One region of the Pelosinus sp. IPA-1 genome, then DNA from elsewhere that is predicted to be linked to it. Evidence: riboswitches for the same ligand, from Rfam matches in the RefSeq annotation. Region 1 holds a riboswitch; each other region holds the start of a gene.

Region 1 (6,116 bases):
AAATATAATACTTTGTGTTTTTTCAGCCTTTTGCGAATCCTTTTGCAGCATATGAATTAAAGATGTTTTTCCTGCTCCTACAGGACCAACTAGCATTACCTTTTGCATCTTAAGACTTTGTCAGCTTAGGACCAGAAAATCCCAAGCCTTCCACCAAAACATTTACTACCTGTTTCAAAGCCGATTCTACATTAGATACTGTGCCGACTAGTACTAAGGAACCCGTAAAACGATCCATAAAACCAATCTGTACTGCTGCTGCTTTTGTAGCTACATCTGCTGCAATAATCGCTGCTTCACAAGGGGTAATCGTTAAAATACCAATTGCTGAACTGCTAGACATCAATCCTAGCTTTTCACACAGCTCTTTTTTAGGATTTGCTATGAGGTGTGCTAAAGTTACCTGCTTACCTGGTACATATTCTTGGACCATTCTCGGCTTTTCTACCACCATACAATTCCCTCACAATCTTCACATTCGTTTGACAATTATAACTATTTGTCTTTTTTTCTTTTTTACCTTGCATATATATTGCCTATCCAATGGACATAATTGCTGTCTGTATATTGTGAAAAATTGGTTGTTATTCTCGTTGTTATTGCTATAGGACTTTTTTGTTTCTCACTCTACATCTTTTTACCACAAAAGCAAAAAAGGACTGTTTTTAAACAGTCCTTTCTCATTTCACTTTATGTTTTATCCCTATTTATATATCCTTTGTACTATTCTGCTTTTCTCCATCACATTTTTGCATTGAAGTCAAAACTCATTCCGATTTACCGTTTCGTATTTCATTACGATATTGGTTTGGTGTCATACCCATTGCCTGACGAAATACCCGACTAAAATAACTTGCATCCTGGTACCCTACCTCTGCCGCGATACGCACTGCAGTAAAATCTGGATTTTGCAATAATTTTTTCGCTTTTTCAATTCTAATTTTTGTTAAAAAATCTACAAAGTTATAACCCTTTTCCTGTTTGAAGAGCCTACTAAAGTAGAAAGGGCTTAAATGCACTGTTTGCGCAACCTCTTCCAAAGATATATTTCTATGATAATTCTTTACTATATAATCACAAGCTTTATTAATAACTCTAAGGTTCATACTGCTTCTATTTTCTAACATATTATCCATAAAACGATCCAAGGAATCAAACATCCATGCCTCTACTTGTGTTTTATTACTGCATTCATTCAATCGATTAATACAATTGAAATTCAGTAAGGTAAGCTGCTCCAAATTGGCACCGCCTTCTACTGCTGAGCGTGATAAAACAATTAATAATTCAAGTACGCATGCTTTTACTGTATCGATTGAAACTTTGCTGGTAAATATTCCGTTTAGTAATTCATGCAAGGCTTCTTTAGCCTGTTTCCGATCACCACAGCGTACCTTATCCAGCACGGCTCTTTCATTATGAAAGGGATAATTAAAGGGCCCTGTTGGTAAATATGGTACATCATCAACATGGATAATCTGGCTATCACCTAAATAAAATCGTTGCCGCTGAGCATGCAATGCCTCAAGATAGGATTTGTGGATATCCCTCGGGTCAGAGTAATAGCGACCAATTCCAATGGTAATACTGATATTCATTTCCCGAGCAATACATTCTTGTATCTCACCTGCAGTTTGCTTTGCCTTTCCCTGGATGGATTCAATATCATCTATCTGAAGAAATCCTAATAAAATGATCAGATTATCACTACCAAAAGGGGTGACTAAAGCATAGTCACCTGCGACGCTGCAAATAAGTTTGTAAATTCGCTGCTTTATCATTTGTTTTTCTAGCTCACTGTCACTAGAGGTTAGCTGCTTAAAATTATCAACATCAACAGCCAATACAACACCAGGATCTACCTTCATACCTAAAAACCGAGATCGTTCCTGAAAATGTTCAACGTCTTTAATATTACCAGAAACTAAATCATGCACAAATGACATTTGGATAAAAGGCATAGCTTCTTCTACGCTTTTTCGCAGATTAACTTCTTCCTCTTGTTTTCTTTTGATTTCATTTACTTTATTTATGGTAAGATACAATGTTCGAATTATATCTTCTGGACGAACAGGTTTTAATAAATACTCAACAACCCCAATCGTTAACGCCTGTTTTGCATAGCTAAATTCATCAAAAGCAGTAAGCATGATAATGATTGTATTCGGTAGAGCGGATCGAATACGCTTAGCTGCCTCTAACCCATTCATTTCAGGCATACGGATATCCATTAAAACAATGTCTGGTTTTTCTATTGTAGCAATCTGAACGGCACTCTTTCCGTCTCCTGTTTCGCCTATGATCCGAATGTTCGGACATTTTTGCTCCACAATAAATCGTAACGCTTGCCGCTCTAATTGTTCATCATCTGCAATCAATAATGTATACATTCTTTTCTCCTCTGGCACGCTTTCTTATAAGGAACAATAGGGAATTCGAATGTAAAGGTTAGTTCCTTCCCCTACTTTACTCTCCATGGTAAGGCCATATTCGTTACCAAAATAATGCTGAATTCGCTTGTGAACATTAATAATTCCAAGGCCCGTCGTTTGTCCGTGAATTTGCTTGCGCTTTTCCTCATGGAAAATAGTACGAATATCCTCTGCTGAAACACCATCCCCAGTATCACTCACGAGGAGAACTACGTCATTTCCTTCAATTTTTCCACTTACACGAACGACTCCGCCCTCTACTTTGTTTTCCAAACCATGAATAATCGCATTTTCAACTAAAGGTTGAAGCGTAAGAGGAGGAATCTTCGTTTCCATTATCAAAGGATCTACCTCAATATAAGTCTCAATACGTTCTCCAAAACGTACTTTCTGTATCAACAGATAATCTCTGATTGATTTTACTTCTTGTTCTAAGCTACGTAAAATTTCAATGTCTCTTAAATTGTTACGAAGCAAATCTGATAACGCATAAACCACTTCTTGTGTTTGACTTGCTCCCTCTAGCATAGCCAATCTCGCGATTGTATTTAATGTATTAAACAAGAAATGAGGATTGACCTGAGATTGCAGTGCCTTTAATTCTGTAGCACGCAGCATAGCCTCAAGTTCCGCTTTCACCTTTACTTCTTTTACAAGCTGCTTACTAGCAATATTGGCTACACCAATTTCTACAATATAATTTGACATGATATAAATTAGGTCTGCTGCAGCTTTAATTCTTTTTTCCGGTACAACCTCTATAATATCAAAAAACTCTGACAATAATTCTGAATCCAATCCTAGGTCAGCTGTTCGCTCAAACATTTCAGCTTTCGTATCATAGTCCGCTTGTGCAAGAATAACTTGTCCTGCAAGAAAAGCCCCTATATACTCATTGTTTACAATGATTGGTGCCGCCAAATCGGTTAAACCATTGTGACAGCGATAAACAGAGGGCTTTTGGTTACCCCGCCCTCCTCTATCATCACACTGGGTGCAACGGGCAAATCCTTCAGAACAAGATCGGATATAAGTGCAAAAGTTCGTAAAATTACTAGGATTGGTAATAGGATTTCCTTCAGGGTCTACAATTACGGACGCTAATCCAGTAGCTTCTGAAAATTTATCCTGAATTTCCTGTAAAATCTGAGTATTTACAATTTCGCCTAAGGTAAATCCATTCATTGTTTGCACTAGAAGACCCCCTCATAAGACTTCAGCATCATATCAATTTTTTGCTATTTTATATGAGGAGTATTAGCTAAAGAGCAAACTAGTTCCTGCTAACAGCAATAAAATACTATATTCCAGCAAGTAAAGGCAATCCTTATATGGCAACAACCTGATTGGGAGCAGGCACAGGCTCACTTAACACAAAATCAGACATTCTTGCCATATTATGAATTGTGTAAGACATTGTCTTTAACATAGAAACCATAAGAACAGCACCTGTTCCTTCTCCTAATGCCATATTTGCCCGGATTAATACATCCTCTGCTAGAATATTTCCCAACATTAGCGAATAGGCCATCCCAGGCTCCTTTGACATATGGGATGGAATCGCATGTTTTTCAATCGTACCATCGATGCGCGCTGCACAAGCATAGGCAACTGCTGTTATAAATCCATCTATTACAAAGGGTGTCCTTAGTCCTGCGCACTCTAACATACCAGAACAGATGGCAACAATATCAAATCCCCCTACACAACGTAAAATATCTTTTACAGTATTCATCTGGGCTTTATGACGCTCTACCCCTTTTGCAACCACATTCCGTTTTCTTTTTAATAATTCATTATCATTTAAGGCAGCCCCATAACCGACCACAAATTCGGGTAACATTCCCGTTAAAGCATGAAGCACTGCTGATGAGGTTGTTGTATTACCAATTCCCATTTCACCAAAAGAGATTAGGTTATAACCTTCCTCAACCAAATGGCTAACCATGTCTTTGCCCACATTCCAAGCTTGTTCAAATTCAGCCTGACTCATAGCTTCTTCTTTCATAAAGTTTTTAGTACCTAAGGCAACTTTACGATTAATACCAGCTTCTAATTTATTATTAATTCCAATATCAACTACGCTATATGGTATTTGATTGTGCCGACAAAAACAACTGATCGTAGCATGACCTGCTGCCATATTTTTCGTTTGCAAATAAGTAATCTCGATCGGGTCATTAGCAGTCCCCTCTTCGACCACACCGTTATCTGCTGCAAAGATTATATGATGAGGCTTCATTTCCGGATTGATCTTTCCCCAAGACAAGATGATTTTTTTTAAATATTTTTCTAGTAGGCCCAAGCTTTCTCGAGGTTTTGCTGCTCCGTTCAGCAACTCATCGACCTTTTTTTCCAAATCCATTTTTACTCCTCCTTTATTTCATATCATTCTTAAATATAAAAATACCTAGCCCAAAAGGCTAGGTATTTTATAAAAAATCCCATCCTTCTGGCATTACCCCTTACGCGGAGGTAAATGACAGCCATAACAGGCAGGTCTCCTGGCTTACGGATCATAAAACCTTACGCCTTCCCAGTTTCCTGGTGGCATATGTAAGAGTATCTCCCCGATTACAGTGGCGCGACCGCGTCGTTTAAGGATCTTTTACAATCCTTTCGAACTTCCCTATTCTCCTCTTTACGTAAGAGGCACCTGTTTGGTGGCATTTTATTCAGTTGTCACAGTAGTTCTACAATGAAACTTGTTCTCCTATGTGTAAGAAGTATGTTAGCAAGATAGTAGGGTAGATGGTAAAAAATGTCCCATGCACTCTATTTTAAATGGCAAGTATCGTTGACCAAGGAAAGAATTGGCTGGTTACTAAAGTATTCAATGATATTAATTCCTGTGCTATCTTGACGGATAGACCACATCTTATCTAGACTTAGCTGCAATGCATCACAAAGCAATACTCTCATTGTGCCCCCATGAGATACAATCACAATCGTTTCCTCTTCATGTGCCTTAATACATTGGTTTAAAGCACCCTTCGCCCTCCGTTTCAGATCTATAAAGCTTTCTCCTTCTGGCGCATTAATTGCTCCTCGGGAAGAATACATACTTGTTAAAGAATCAGGCCAAAGTGCCATAATTTCAGCATAGGTACACCCTTCCCACAAGCCAAAGTTTATTTCGCGAAATCCTTTTATCTTTATCCCTTGCAAATTATGATACCGAGCGATGATATTCGCCGTCTGAGATGCACGGGATAAATCACTACTATAAACTGCACTTATATTTTCCTTAGCAAGCCGTTTTCCCACCAGTTGGGCTTGTTCTAATCCTTTTTCATTTAAGGGAATGTCACTATGCCCTTGGTACTTTTTTGCCTTATTCCAAGAAGTTTGACCATGTCTAACGTATATTACTTTAGTCAACGCCTCACCCCTTCCTTACTTTAAAATTCTTCCCTTTACAGAAAGTATATTCTATGGGTATTAGATTGTTCAATAACACAACGAAAGTTATAACTATTATAAAAACTAAAAAAGAAATACTACTAGAGCCACAAGTTCTGTCAGTTCAACAACTGCCCCATATACATCACCTGTTAAGCCACCTAAACGTTTATTGACGTATTCAGCAACAAGGATGGCAAAGGCAATTGCTACCCCACTACTAAGTAAGACAAGTTTACCGAAAGGAACTAATAATAACATTGCTATTAGACCTGCTATATA
Region 2 (6,116 bases), on a different contig from region 1:
TTCTATGAAAGAAAGTACAGAGTTTTTTTTAGCATTTAAAAAAATCAGAAGTTCTTCAAAAGTTCTTCATAGGTTCTTCACAACAGCATGGTAAGATAAGGACAATACAAAGTTCATCAGCTAGATGGAGGGATACAAAATGGAAAACAATAAATCGCCGGAAATAAGCGAAGATAGTATAGAAGAATATACTCCATGGCAAAAGGGAGTGTTGACATTACTGCAATGGGGTGCTTGGGGCACAGTCTTTATGGCAATAGCGATGATTATGCATTCTTAATAGGGGGAGGATAATAGGATGGATCAATATAAACAAGTGCCACAAACCAAGGAACAAGATACCAGCCAAGCGCAGCATCAGGGGTGTGGTGGTGGCTGGAAGCATATGGTGATGATGATGGTATGCTGCTTGGCTCCCCTCGGTCTGGTTCTGCTGTTCAAAGAAAGTGGCTATGAAGGATCAGCAAATTACCTAGTGCTTCTTATGTGCCCACTGATGCATTTTTTCATGATGAGGAGCATGGGTAAAAAAGCGGAGGATGAAAAGCAACCTAGTTAGGATTAGTACACTGACATTTAAAATATAAGACGTAAGGAGGCGAAGTGCTATGGAAGCATTGATTGTTGAAGCGTATGAAAAAGCAGATTCAAAGAATTTTTTCGCTATTACAACAAAGCTAGAGCGCTTGTTGAAAAAACGCTATTCGCTGTACGACTCGCGTACCTTAATTACTACTGGACAGGTACGGCAGATTTTAGAGCGCAGAGGCCTTTGGTTTCAATATAGTTTGGTGGGAGTTTAATTTTGATTTGAGTTACTTACCCTAAGCCTATAAGGCTTAGTAATTGATAATAAGATTTTGAAGGAGGATAAATAATTATGAAAAAAAGAATGACAGGTTGGATTATGGGTGGGGTATTTGCAATTTCTGCCGCTGGTTTGCTAATGGGTACTAATGTGGGAAGTGCGGCGGAGAAAACTGTTGAGAAACCACCAGTTATGCAAGGCAAAATGATGGAAAATGGGCAAATGGGTAGCATGGAAATGATGAATTCGCCTGAAATGCAAAAACAATGCGCAGATATGATGAAAAGCAGTGATATGCAGCAGACAATGAAAGGCATGATGAAAGATCCAGAAATGCAGGCCACGATGAAGCAAATGCTGGCAAGTGATCCAGAACTTCGCCAGATTATGCGCGATTTAGTGAATTCGGTAGACGCTAATGAGCAAAATAATAATCTGTCTTCCAGGTCCAGTACACCAGCTAGTGCACCCGACGTGGATCAAGATCAATATAGCAGACAATGAAAGGGATGTTGAAAATTTCTTGTTCATCCAAAAAGCTGGCGTTGTAGAGCGCCAGCTTGGATAATGAGACCGATGGATTAATAGTAATGGACATGACAGATCATCTTGGTTTGCCAGGAGGTCTTTTATATACATGGAGCTGCCCGTTATTCCTGTTGGAAAGCGGGCATAACTCCACTTAGTTGTAGATGAAATTAACGTAGCCTAGAATAGGCGAAGGATATAGAACGGGGGGAAGAACCATGTATCCCATCTTATTAAGTATTGGTAGTTTTGAATTTCGCGCCTGGGGACTTATGGTATCTTTAGGAGTATTTGCCGGTTTCTGGCTAGCGACACGCCTAGCAAGAAACAGTGAGTTTTCGGCAGAGCTGTTGCAAGAATATGTTTTATATGGTGTAATAGCAGGATTTTTAGGAGCACGCGTTTGGGAAGTTGTCTTCTCTTGGCAAGACTATAGCAGCAATCCTTTGTATGCGTTGATGTTTTGGCAGGGAGGTCTCTCCATTCAGGGAGCGGTGATAGCCAATTTATTGCTGGCGGGATGGTATTTCCGAAGTAAAGGTTTATCCTTCCGGCGTTTTGCCGATATTAGTACACCAGGTCTTATCCTAGGGCAGGCTATTGGGCGTATTGGCTGTTTATTAAACGGTGATGCCTATGGAAAACCGACAACTGCCTGGTATGGCGTTGTCTATCAGCCTGGAACGCCCGCATATCAAGCATGGGGAGCAATGCCATTGGTGCCAGCGGAACTATTTGAGGCTGGGTTTGATCTCATGATTCTAGCCGTTCTACTGTATATATTCCGTCGGAAACAGTTTGATGGACAGGTAGCAATAACCTATTTCATTCTCTATTCCCTGGCTCGGTTCGGTTTGGAATTTTTACGCACGGATAGTTTAATGTTTGGCGGTCTTAAAGTGGCGCAAATGACAGCGCTGTTAACGGCAATGCTTGCTAGCAGCTTATGGTTGTGGTATCGGAAAGGAGAGACTGAATAACATGTCAGATTATGGACTATGGCCAATTGTGGTCATCAATTCGCTTATCTTTATTATTTTTGCTTTTAGTTTTACTCGTCCGCGTTCTGGGCGGGATTGGCGTTCCTTTGGTACCTTTTCCGCTTTTATTGTAGCGCTGTTTGCAGAAATGTATGGTTTTCCTTTGAGTATTTACTTACTTTCCGGGTGGCTGGGGAGCCACTATCCACAAATCAATCTCTATTCTCATGATGCCGGACACCTTTGGTATACATTGCTGGGGCTGGTAGGTGACCCACATCATAACCCTATTCACGAACTAAGTAACTGGTTTATTTTTGGGGGGCTTATCTTTCTCGGTTTTACATGGAGATTTTTGCATAGCGCCCAGCGTAGAGGCGTAATCGCAATAAGTGGGCCTTATGCCTATGTGCGTCATCCTCAATACATTGCTTTTATCGTGATCCTGTTTGGCTTCCTGCTGCAGTGGCCGACGTTGTTAACACTGGCCATGTTCCCTATTCTTGTGCGGATGTATATTTGGTTGGCTAGGCAAGAAGAACGGGAAGCAATGGAACAATTTGGTGAAGACTATGCCGCCTATGCTGCAGTGACTCCACGTTTTTTCCCCAGATTAGGTCGAAGGGGCCTAGTTGGGAGTAAGCAGGATAAGTAAAAAGTTTTGATACACGGTTTGTATTGAACAAAAGCTTGACAACGTTAGATATTGATAGTAACTTTAAATAGGATTTTCTTAACTAAATATAGTAAGATAGGTGCCTACGGGCTTAATAGGGAAGTTGGTGTAAATCCAACACGGTCCCGCCGCTGTAAAGGGGAGCAAACCTGCATGATGTCACTGAAATAATAGTTTTGGGAAGGCGCAGGAATGTTACGATCCTAAGTCAGAAGAACTGCCTATTTAATAGTCACCGTTTACCCACGAGCGATGGGGAGGGGATTTAAGTAATGCTGTTGTACAATATTTCATCGTTGCGTTTTTTTCGCAGGGATTTTTATCGTTATAACTTTGCCTGGCTTATATTACGTCTCCCGTTCTTGGATGGGAGATTATTTTTTTACGTAGTGTATTGACGATTCCATCTTGGGGAGCGGAAGTTAGTATGTTGCATGAAAATCTACCCCAATATTCATCATTTGGTATTTAGCTATAATAATTGGAGGAATTTATAATGGAAGAAGCAGCTAGCGCCGTCAACTGTTTGGCGGATAAAAGGGCTATCTTAGTTGTTAGCTTTGGAACTACTTATCTTGATACGTTGAAAATGGCCATTGAAAGTACAGAAAGCAAAATCAGAGCTACCTTCCCTAATTACGAGGTACGTCGGGCGTTTACTTCCCGTATTGTCATTAAGAAATTGGCTGAGCGAGATGGTATTCTAATTGATACGGAAAAGCAAGCGCTTGAAAGATTGCAAGCTGAGGGATATAAAGAAGTATTCATCCAGCCACTATATGTGGCCGCTGCTGAAGAATATGAAAAGTTAAGAGAGGTTTCTGTACATTTTGCTCATACTAAAGTGTTTGATAAGATTACTCTTGGCCGTCCACTGCTTTATTATATGGGACAGAAAGGCAACCCAGACGATTACCTGATTGCCATTAAGGCTGTTGAAACGCAACTACCTAAGTTAAGATACCAGGAAGCGATAGTGCTTATGGGTCATGGGGGAGTACATCCTGCTAATACTGCTTATGCCGCTTTACAAATAAAATTAGAAGAAGCCGGGTTGAATAATATTTTTGTGTATACTGTCGAAGGTTTCCCAGCACTGGATAGCGTTATTGAAAAATTGAAAAGTAAAAAGGTGAAGAACGTGACTTTGTTGCCATTTATGCTGGTAGCTGGCGACCATGCCACTAAAGACATGGCTGGTGATGAAGAAGATTCTGCTAAATCCCAATTACTTAAAGCTGGGTTTAATGTTGATATATATTTCCACGGCTTGGGCGAAAATCTAGCTATCCAGGATATTTATGTACAGCATCTAAAAGATGCTATTGATCAACTGATCGTGCATAAAGCTAAAAAACACTAGTTTTAAACGGGTCATACTATAATATAATTTCATGAGATAGATGCCTGTGGGCTGAATTAAAGGAGATTAAAAAGATGAATGCCGAAATTGGCGCTATAATTGGGTTAGGTTTTGTACTCGGGCTTAGGCATGCAATCGATTGGGATCATATCGCCGCTATCACCGATTTTATTGGAGCAGAAGATACGAAGAAAAAAAGTTTCTTCTTATCACTTTACTATGTAATGGGTCATGCGTTGGTTAATTTAGTATTCGGTAGTGCTGCAATTTTACTCGGAAATGTATTACCAGAGTGGGTAGATGGAGTTATAGAACGTATTGTTGGGGCTACCTTAATTGGCTTGGGCATTTGGTTAATTGTGGCTCTTTTTAATCGGAAGGATGAGCAAGTATTACTTAGTAGATGGACATTGCTTTTTATGGGGATAAGGAAAATATCATATTGGTTAAAATCAAAATTTAAACCAGCAAGTACTCCAGTGCAGCAAGATTTTTCAGTTGACCTGGGTGCTCGTAGTGCTTGCTGTATAGGAATACTTCACGGAATTGGAGGAGAAACTGGAACACAAATCTTATTATTTACTGCGGCCGCAGGAGCTGGTACGGTAGCTTTAGGACTTACAGCCGTGTTAGCATTTATTATTGGTTTATTTATAGCGCAAACTGTGTTAATCCTTCTTCTCTTAAATGGTTATGCACAAGCTGCAAAAAATCCAAAAGTCTATGTAATATTAGCAAGCACTACGGCGTTATATAGTATTGCAGTTGGCATCATTTTCTTAATAGGCCAAAGCGACTTACTGCCCACTTTAACCCTGACCTAATGTATGTCTGGGCAGACATTACGTATATGAAATGGGTCAAACTGGTGAAACAGTAATAAAAATCGAAGGAATGTCTTGTGGTCATTGTAAGATGGCCGTTGAGAATGCTCTTAAAGAAGTTGCAGGCGTTGCAAGCGCCTATGTTGATTTGGACAGAAAAGAAGCAGTGGTGACAGGTTTTGCCGCGATTGCCGATCTTCATCAAGCGGTAGAAGAGGCTGGCTATGTTGTAGTTGCTTAATAGTTAGGCGGATGCCAGGGATGGCATCCGTTTTTATATCTCAACCGCGAAAAGAGGTCGTCAGCGATATCAATCGTACGTAAGTTAGATAAGTATTTTAGTGATTGTCACATCATCAAGGAGAGCAGCCTCAGGGTGGGGGCTGAATCTATGTTAGCAGGATGAAATCTGCACAACTTCATAAGTTCTTCATCGTTTCTTCACAAGATCTTCACATTTTATTTGTATAATATCAATATAAGTTTATTAAGGATGGTGTTTATTGTTATGGTTATGACACATTATATGGAATTGCTGGCTGTCAATCAGCCTTGGAATTTAATTTTGTATATGGTTATTCCTGTGGCTCTGGCAGAAGCACTTGTTGCAACTGAATTTTTCACAGTCTTCCTTCGTGGGTCCAATGCTGGTGGATGGAGAACAGCCAATAAGGTGATTGGTATTTTTCTAGGGTTTTACTTTCTAGGCGTCTTTCTCAACTTAACAACCACTGTTGTTCCTACTATTCAGTGGCGCGGCATTGCTGATATACTCGCGGTAGGGGCTTATCTCAGTGGTGTAATTCCGCTGTTTGGTATTGCTTTGTTGGAACTCGGTGTAATCGGCAAGAGCAAATCTGATGATGAAAAGATGAAGCTCCATTTCATTCTATTGACCGTGTTTCTCGTTGTTGCTCACGTAGCCATGATTTTTGGG
Region 3 (6,116 bases), 110 kb from region 1:
AAAGTCACCACCCTGATTAAGAGTGATGGTATCCTGCAGGGTCAGGTGGTATTCCTGGATTTTGTACTCGTTGATGAATTTCCTGTTTAAATAGGTCATGCTGTCATCAAAGCTCTTCCAGTTGCTTCCATCGGCATCCATAGTTTCCCGGCTGTAATCAAAGTTCATTTCCACCAGATGACTAGAACCCATTTTTAGAGCCGTGTTGAGATTGCCGCCCCATTTCTTGGAGTGAAAATCAGACCACAACAGGCCGGGATAGCTGGCGAATTTACCTTCTGTAAAACCTTGCCGCAGCAAACCAACATCACGGTAGCTCTTCTGGCTGTCCAGATAATAGAGCTTCCACCCCCAGTCCAGGTTGCCCTTGGTATCCCGCCAGCCGATCTGGAATTCTTTCTGGTCGATATTCTGATCGGCATCATACAGGCCTTTATGATAATCCTCATAGTTATAACTGGAGCTTACTTCCGGACTCAAGCGGCTGACTGATCGCGGAAGCTGTTCATGCATATTTTTCCAGGCGGTTTTGACTGTCCATTTGTCATTTTGCCATTTGACCATACCGTTGCTGTTTTGGTAACCATTAGAACGACGATTTGTGTCGCCAAACTCTGTATTTCCCATAAGGTTTTCGGGATTTATGGTGAAGGGGAAATCGCCATCCCAAATATCCCGTTGGTAGGTTGCCATGAGGCTGCCGTCCCCTAGGGGTGCAGTCACTTGATAATTACCGGTATAGCCGCCATAGGATTTCATTCCCTGGCTGATGCTGCCGCCAATTTTATCTGGTTTTTTGGTAACGATGTTGATGACGCCTCCCAGAGGCGAACCGCTAAAGCGAGCCGGAACGTAGCCACGGTAGACCTCTACTCTCTCAACATTGTCCACCGGAATAGTAGACAGGTTGACCGCCGAATCGCCGTTCAGGTTCATCAGCACACCATCCACATAGACGTTGACCTGGGCACCCGTTGATCCGCGTACCCGGGCCACCGTGTAGTGACCATCACCACTGACCCGCTGGACAAACATGCCCGGTACTCGCTCCAGCAACGCCGGCAGATCCTTTTGTTCCCCTTCGAATTTCTCTGGATAGATGACACTGACCTGACCGGGGGAAAGTTTTTTCTCCCAGTTAGGGCGAACCGCCTCCACCGTTATCGGTGCAAAGGAGTATTCCCCTTCATTCACGGCATTGCCTGGCGGGAGTTCAGAGCTTACTGCATGTTGTACTACCTTTTCTGCAGATTCCCCCGTGTTTATCATACCTTCATCTGCCGCTACTGCTTGTTCTGCGTTAGGGTTAACTTTGTTTTCCTGAATCTTGGCTGTCAAGTCATTTGTACTCAACGACGCAGCTTCCTTTACCGCTTTATCCGGTGCCTGTCCGAGGATAACGGTGGTATTGTTGTGGGGAATAACACCAGTCTGGCCCTCGCTGTCCTTGGCTGTCCCTTTACCGTTGCCCCCAAAGCCGCCCCAGGTCCAGTTGAATCCGCCGTTAATCCGCCATTCATTGCCGATGCTGCTGCCAACAGTTTTACTAAGATCCAAATTGAAGACGCCTGCCGGGGAGATCCTCCGATTGCCGCCGAGGCTGAATTCCCACCAGGTATCCTTGCCCCCTGCCGTCTCCAATGCCCTTTGCTGGGTGCCGTAAAAGGAACCGATGGAACTAGGACCGGTGAAGTCATGCAGAGCAGCGACTCCGGCATAAAGATTACTCCCACCGTCCAGTTCCTTGCCCACGGACAGTCCCAGCCTGCCAGTGACCGTATTGTAGCTGTCCTGCCGGATACCCAGGTTGTTGCTGAGACGGTAGCTGACTCCATCGGTGCGGCCGACAAAGAGGGCAGCGGATGGTTCCCAGAACCAGCCGTTTCTCCGGGGCGTCTGATACCCATACTGGAGTCCCAGACCATAGGCCCAGGTGTCATACTCACCATTGACGCGGCCAATAGAGCCGTCACCCGTATTGCCTGTCAGGTGATAGTTGTCTTTCAGTTTGGCGGCCAGGAAAGATGCATCCAGATAGTGTCCCTTATCCCCCACCCAGGCGCCATATATGCCGATACTGTTGGACTCCTGATCACCGGCACCAGTGGCGGTATGGGAGTCCCCTTCCACTTTACTCAGGGAAAATCCGGTATAGACTTTGCCATTGCCGACCTTGTTGTTCAGCAGCTTGTCATAACCTACCTGCATGCCATTATAGGTCTGATTGACCTGGCGGCCGTAGCCTGAGGCACTCTTGTATTTGCCATGCCAGGTATCAGCCCACACGTTTTCCTTTTGATCCTGCTCTCCCATATAACCACTACGGTGGAGGTTCCCCACCCGGCGGAACATATTCAGGTAATTGCTTTTCCACAGGTTGTTCATAACGACTGCGTTATCGCTGACCGACCGACCAGACTCCGAGACAGTATCCAGATCCAGGTAGCTGTAGCTATCCAGGTACCAGGCCGTTCCTATACGGGAGGAACTATCGGCTGGATTGGTGAAATAATTGTCCAGCTGACCAATGACCGGGGTGATTTCATATTGGCTGAATACCCCGTCAGCCCGGGAGGTCTGACCTGTCACCGTAAAGTTGTCGGCACCGTTTAGGATGCCAAGGAGCACGTTCCCCTTCCCGTCACTAGCCGCCGATCCTTGAGTGGTCGTACCCACCCCTGGCACCCACCCCAGCTGAATGTACAGGTTGGCATGACCGTCCGGGGTAGTGACATTCGTGATATAGACCTGATCCTGGTTACCGCCTATCTTTTGTACCTTGGTAGTTCCATTCTGCCCTCCACTTTCCATTACACTATAGGAGCCCAGCCGAAAAACGGTACCGTCGGAAAGTGCTGCATTTCGCACCAGAAGAGTTCGATTAGCTGCTCTAGTGATCATTCTTCCATTAGAATCCTTAAAACCTGTGGGATACACTCCCCCCTGAATGTGGTTGGCGATGGGATCATTACCAACAGTATTGATATAAGACAGATCAATTGTGCCGTTTTTACCGACAGTCAGGTCTTTGACTGTTATCGCAGTTGGACCGGTTACCACCGTTCCGCTGCCACTGCCATTGTCAATAGAAGTCGTCGTATTGTCAGTCTGGGTAATTGTGCCATCAGCATTAATTATCCATCCCTGTCCAATGCTATAACTGCCGACAATAGCACTGGTGCTTTCCAGACGATCCATGGGGCGCCATACACCGCTCTCTCCCACAATGCGACTTTGATAGGAATAAGAATAATTTGGATCCGAAGGGCTGGAAGGAAGTGTTATCGGCCATGACGTAAAATTAACAGGTTTCAAAGAAGTACCTACTGTCAATAGTGTTCCACTCTGCCAGTCATTACCCTGGGCCGCATAAAGATGGGGCAAACCATTGCTGATCAATTGTATCAACTTAGCCTCTGCTGCAGCTTTTATGGCTGGGTCGCTACTTTGAGCAGCTTGTTGAGCTTGATAGATTTGTTGTGCTATCTCCGGCAACTTCCAATAGTCGTTAGCAACATTACTTCCAGTTAAAGCTGGACTGGTAAGGTCACTATAGTTGAGGAGAGACACCAATTTGCCGCTGTTGTCTTTCTGGGCAATCGTATAGGTTTTGGGAATTGTTGATCCTGGATTGGCCGGATCAGGCACCTGGATTACGGCGATGATCGTATCATAGTTGTTTGATCCACCGGCTGAACTATTATAATAGTTTACTATTGTCTTAAATGAATTCGCATTAAATACTAGTGCCGCCCCATTGACAGGATTAACTAATCTAGGAGAGGACGACGAATCTAAAACTACGGTATTATACGAATTCCCAGCCTGATTTACCGTCCCAGCCTGCCAATCCGAAAATATGTTATTAGAGGAATGCACCCCAGCATTGTAGCTTAAAAGCCCGCTGGCGGTTGTCTCCCCCTCGGCGGCGTAAACAACATTGGTTGAGTCCATAGGGGGCAGTGCTCCCAGCGATCCACCAAGCATTACCGTCATCGCTAAAGACAGTTTCTTATATCCTCCAGTCTGGATGTTGGCGAAAGACTGTATGGAACTTATTTCTGCAAGTACGCTGTCCCGGCGGGCGCGGCGGCGACTGGATTTCATTTTCCCATTACTTTTTGTCAATTCGGATACGACCTGCCAACAGGAGCGGGCGCGATTCCAGATGATTCTATATACATGGTTCAAAACATATCATTCCTTTGTTACTTTCTTTACTTCTTGCAGAATTGCTGGATGTTCTTATTCATCCAGCAATTCTGTTGCTGATATAAAATAATAGCAATAAAAAAAACTCCCATTTTGGGAGTGCTTACGCCATGTTGCCAGAGCATTTTTTCTCCGGCAATCTTTACGTAATCTCCTCCCCGTCACTCGCAGGTAAAATGGCGATCGTTAGATAGGCAGTTCTCCTGACTTCGGATCAATGCTTTTTCGCGCCTTCCCAAAGCCTAAGCTCCAGTGGCATTTTGCGAAATTACTCCCCATTACAGTGGCGGGACCGTGCCGGCATTACACCGGTCTTCCCTATTAAGCCCCGAAGGGCACCTATCCCAGTATTCTGTTGTTATTTCCTTTGATTCTTGGTAGCTTCCTAATCCTCTCCCTGTTAATCGCAGGTCAAGCGAGGATGTCAGTACAGGCAGTTCTCCTAGCTCTACTTCATCACCAGCCCAGCCTTCCCGGCAAGTTTATCTCCTGCCAGTGGCCAGTCAGGGCTGATTCCGTATTACAGTGGCGAACCGCGCCGGCTTTTCACCGGACTTCCCTATTGAGCCCTCTGAAAGGGCACCTGCACCCGTATTTGCTCACAATTACCAATCCTATTTCTCTATTCTTTCCTGGATTATCTATGATAAAATCTGTCATAAACCGCCTATATTGAAGCTTGTACCTCCTAAGAACCAAAAGCACTAAGCTATGCAAGATTTTGTTCTGTGCAAGCACAATCTGTCAAATAAAAAGAAGCCCCCCTGTGATGACACCACCCAGAGAGGCTTCTTGTATTATCCAGCAAAACTTCCGGAATAAAAATGCAAAAAACGACAACCAAAATCCCCTCCCCATCTTTCGCAGGTAAAACGGTGATTGTTGTACAGGCAGTTCTCCTGGCTCTGGATCATAGTTCCTCCAAACCTTCCCAAAACAATTACGTCTCAGTGGCATATCTTGGACTTACTCCCCATTACAGTGGCGGGACCGCGCCGGTATTACACCGGACTTTTCTATTAAGCCCTTACGGGCACCTGTACCTATTTAATTTTAATGAATTTTTACCTATTACACCTTTCTTTGATTTTCTTTGTCAACGCCAAAATAATACCATTTTTGGATAAACATGTCAATCCATATTATTATGTATACATGTATGACCGAATATGATCGGTGTATCTGGTATTCTTATCTCTTTTCCCCTTCAAATATATCAATTAGTTTCTTCACTGCCATGGTGGCAGAAATTTTCCCGTCGATAACATTCTGCTCAATTTGAGGTTTCTTATTGATGACCTCAGGATGATTGATAAATAAAGCCTGCAAATATTCTTGGACCATAGACTGCACCCAACTTAACATTTGAGTTCGACGACGCCTTTCAAAGATACCAGATTCCGTTGTTATTTGGTGGAACTTTTCTACCATCCGCCAAACATCGTCTACCCCCTCACCCGTACTTGCCGAGCAAGTATGGCCTTTGGTAACCCATCCTTCCGTAGCTGGACGCAAGAAATGCAAAATACGATCATAATCCACTTTCGCCATTAAAGCTTTCTGTTTATTATCACCATCTGCTTTATTAATCACAATGGCATCAGCCAGCTCTATTACCCCTTTTTTCATCCCTTGCAGTTCATCCCCTGCTCCTGTAATCATCAGCAAGAGGAAAAAATCAACCATAGAGCGCACTGTTACTTCACTTTGCCCCACGCCAACGGTTTCAATCAGCAATACATCATAACCAGCCGCTTCACATAATAGTATTGTTTCCCGGCTTTTACGGGTTACCCCTCCCAAGGTGCCACTGGAGGGAGAAGGCCTGATATAAGCCCTTGGATTACGGGACAATTGCTCCATGCGCGTTTTATCGCCTAAGATACTGCCCTTGGTTACTGTAC

Evidence for each region. Region 1 has a riboswitch for cobalamin ahead of QSJ81_RS02020 (nicotinate-nucleotide--dimethylbenzimidazole phosphoribosyltransferase). Riboswitches for the same ligand answer to the same signal wherever they lie in the genome.
Region 2: it holds a riboswitch for cobalamin, as region 1 does, so the genes downstream of both, QSJ81_RS21780 (sirohydrochlorin cobaltochelatase) here and QSJ81_RS02020 (nicotinate-nucleotide--dimethylbenzimidazole phosphoribosyltransferase) in region 1, are expected to answer to the same signal.
Region 3: it holds a riboswitch for cobalamin, as region 1 does, so the genes downstream of both, QSJ81_RS01560 (TonB-dependent receptor domain-containing protein) here and QSJ81_RS02020 (nicotinate-nucleotide--dimethylbenzimidazole phosphoribosyltransferase) in region 1, are expected to answer to the same signal.

Annotation. Positions count from the first base shown of each region.
Region 1 is NZ_BSVC01000001.1:464,338-470,453, reverse strand. Features, by position in the region: gene QSJ81_RS02040 (EutP/PduV family microcompartment system protein) at 1-96, opposite strand, end outside; gene eutS (ethanolamine utilization microcompartment protein EutS) at 110-454, opposite strand; gene QSJ81_RS02030 (response regulator transcription factor) at 768-2,390, opposite strand; gene QSJ81_RS02025 (sensor histidine kinase) at 2,415-3,617, opposite strand; gene QSJ81_RS02020 (nicotinate-nucleotide--dimethylbenzimidazole phosphoribosyltransferase) at 3,760-4,797, opposite strand; cobalamin riboswitch at 4,910-5,107, opposite strand; gene cobC (alpha-ribazole phosphatase) at 5,208-5,813, opposite strand; gene cobS (adenosylcobinamide-GDP ribazoletransferase) at 5,919-6,116, opposite strand, start outside.
Region 2 is NZ_BSVC01000010.1:86,861-92,976, reverse strand. Features, by position in the region: gene QSJ81_RS21810 (hypothetical protein) at 140-280, shown strand; gene QSJ81_RS21805 (DUF2933 domain-containing protein) at 299-559, shown strand; gene QSJ81_RS21800 (hypothetical protein) at 609-803, shown strand; gene QSJ81_RS21795 (hypothetical protein) at 881-1,312, shown strand; gene lgt (prolipoprotein diacylglyceryl transferase) at 1,555-2,316, shown strand; gene QSJ81_RS21785 (methyltransferase family protein) at 2,318-2,971, shown strand; cobalamin riboswitch at 3,053-3,231, shown strand; gene QSJ81_RS21780 (sirohydrochlorin cobaltochelatase) at 3,489-4,355, shown strand; gene QSJ81_RS21775 (HoxN/HupN/NixA family nickel/cobalt transporter) at 4,430-5,179, shown strand; gene QSJ81_RS21770 (CopZ family metallochaperone) at 5,211-5,420, shown strand; gene QSJ81_RS21765 (DUF6803 family protein) at 5,688-6,116, shown strand, end outside.
Region 3 is NZ_BSVC01000001.1:355,934-362,049, reverse strand. Features, by position in the region: gene QSJ81_RS01560 (TonB-dependent receptor domain-containing protein) at 1-4,191, opposite strand, end outside; cobalamin riboswitch at 4,389-4,570, opposite strand; cobalamin riboswitch at 4,628-4,814, opposite strand; cobalamin riboswitch at 5,085-5,268, opposite strand; gene meaB (methylmalonyl Co-A mutase-associated GTPase MeaB) at 5,404-6,116, opposite strand, start outside.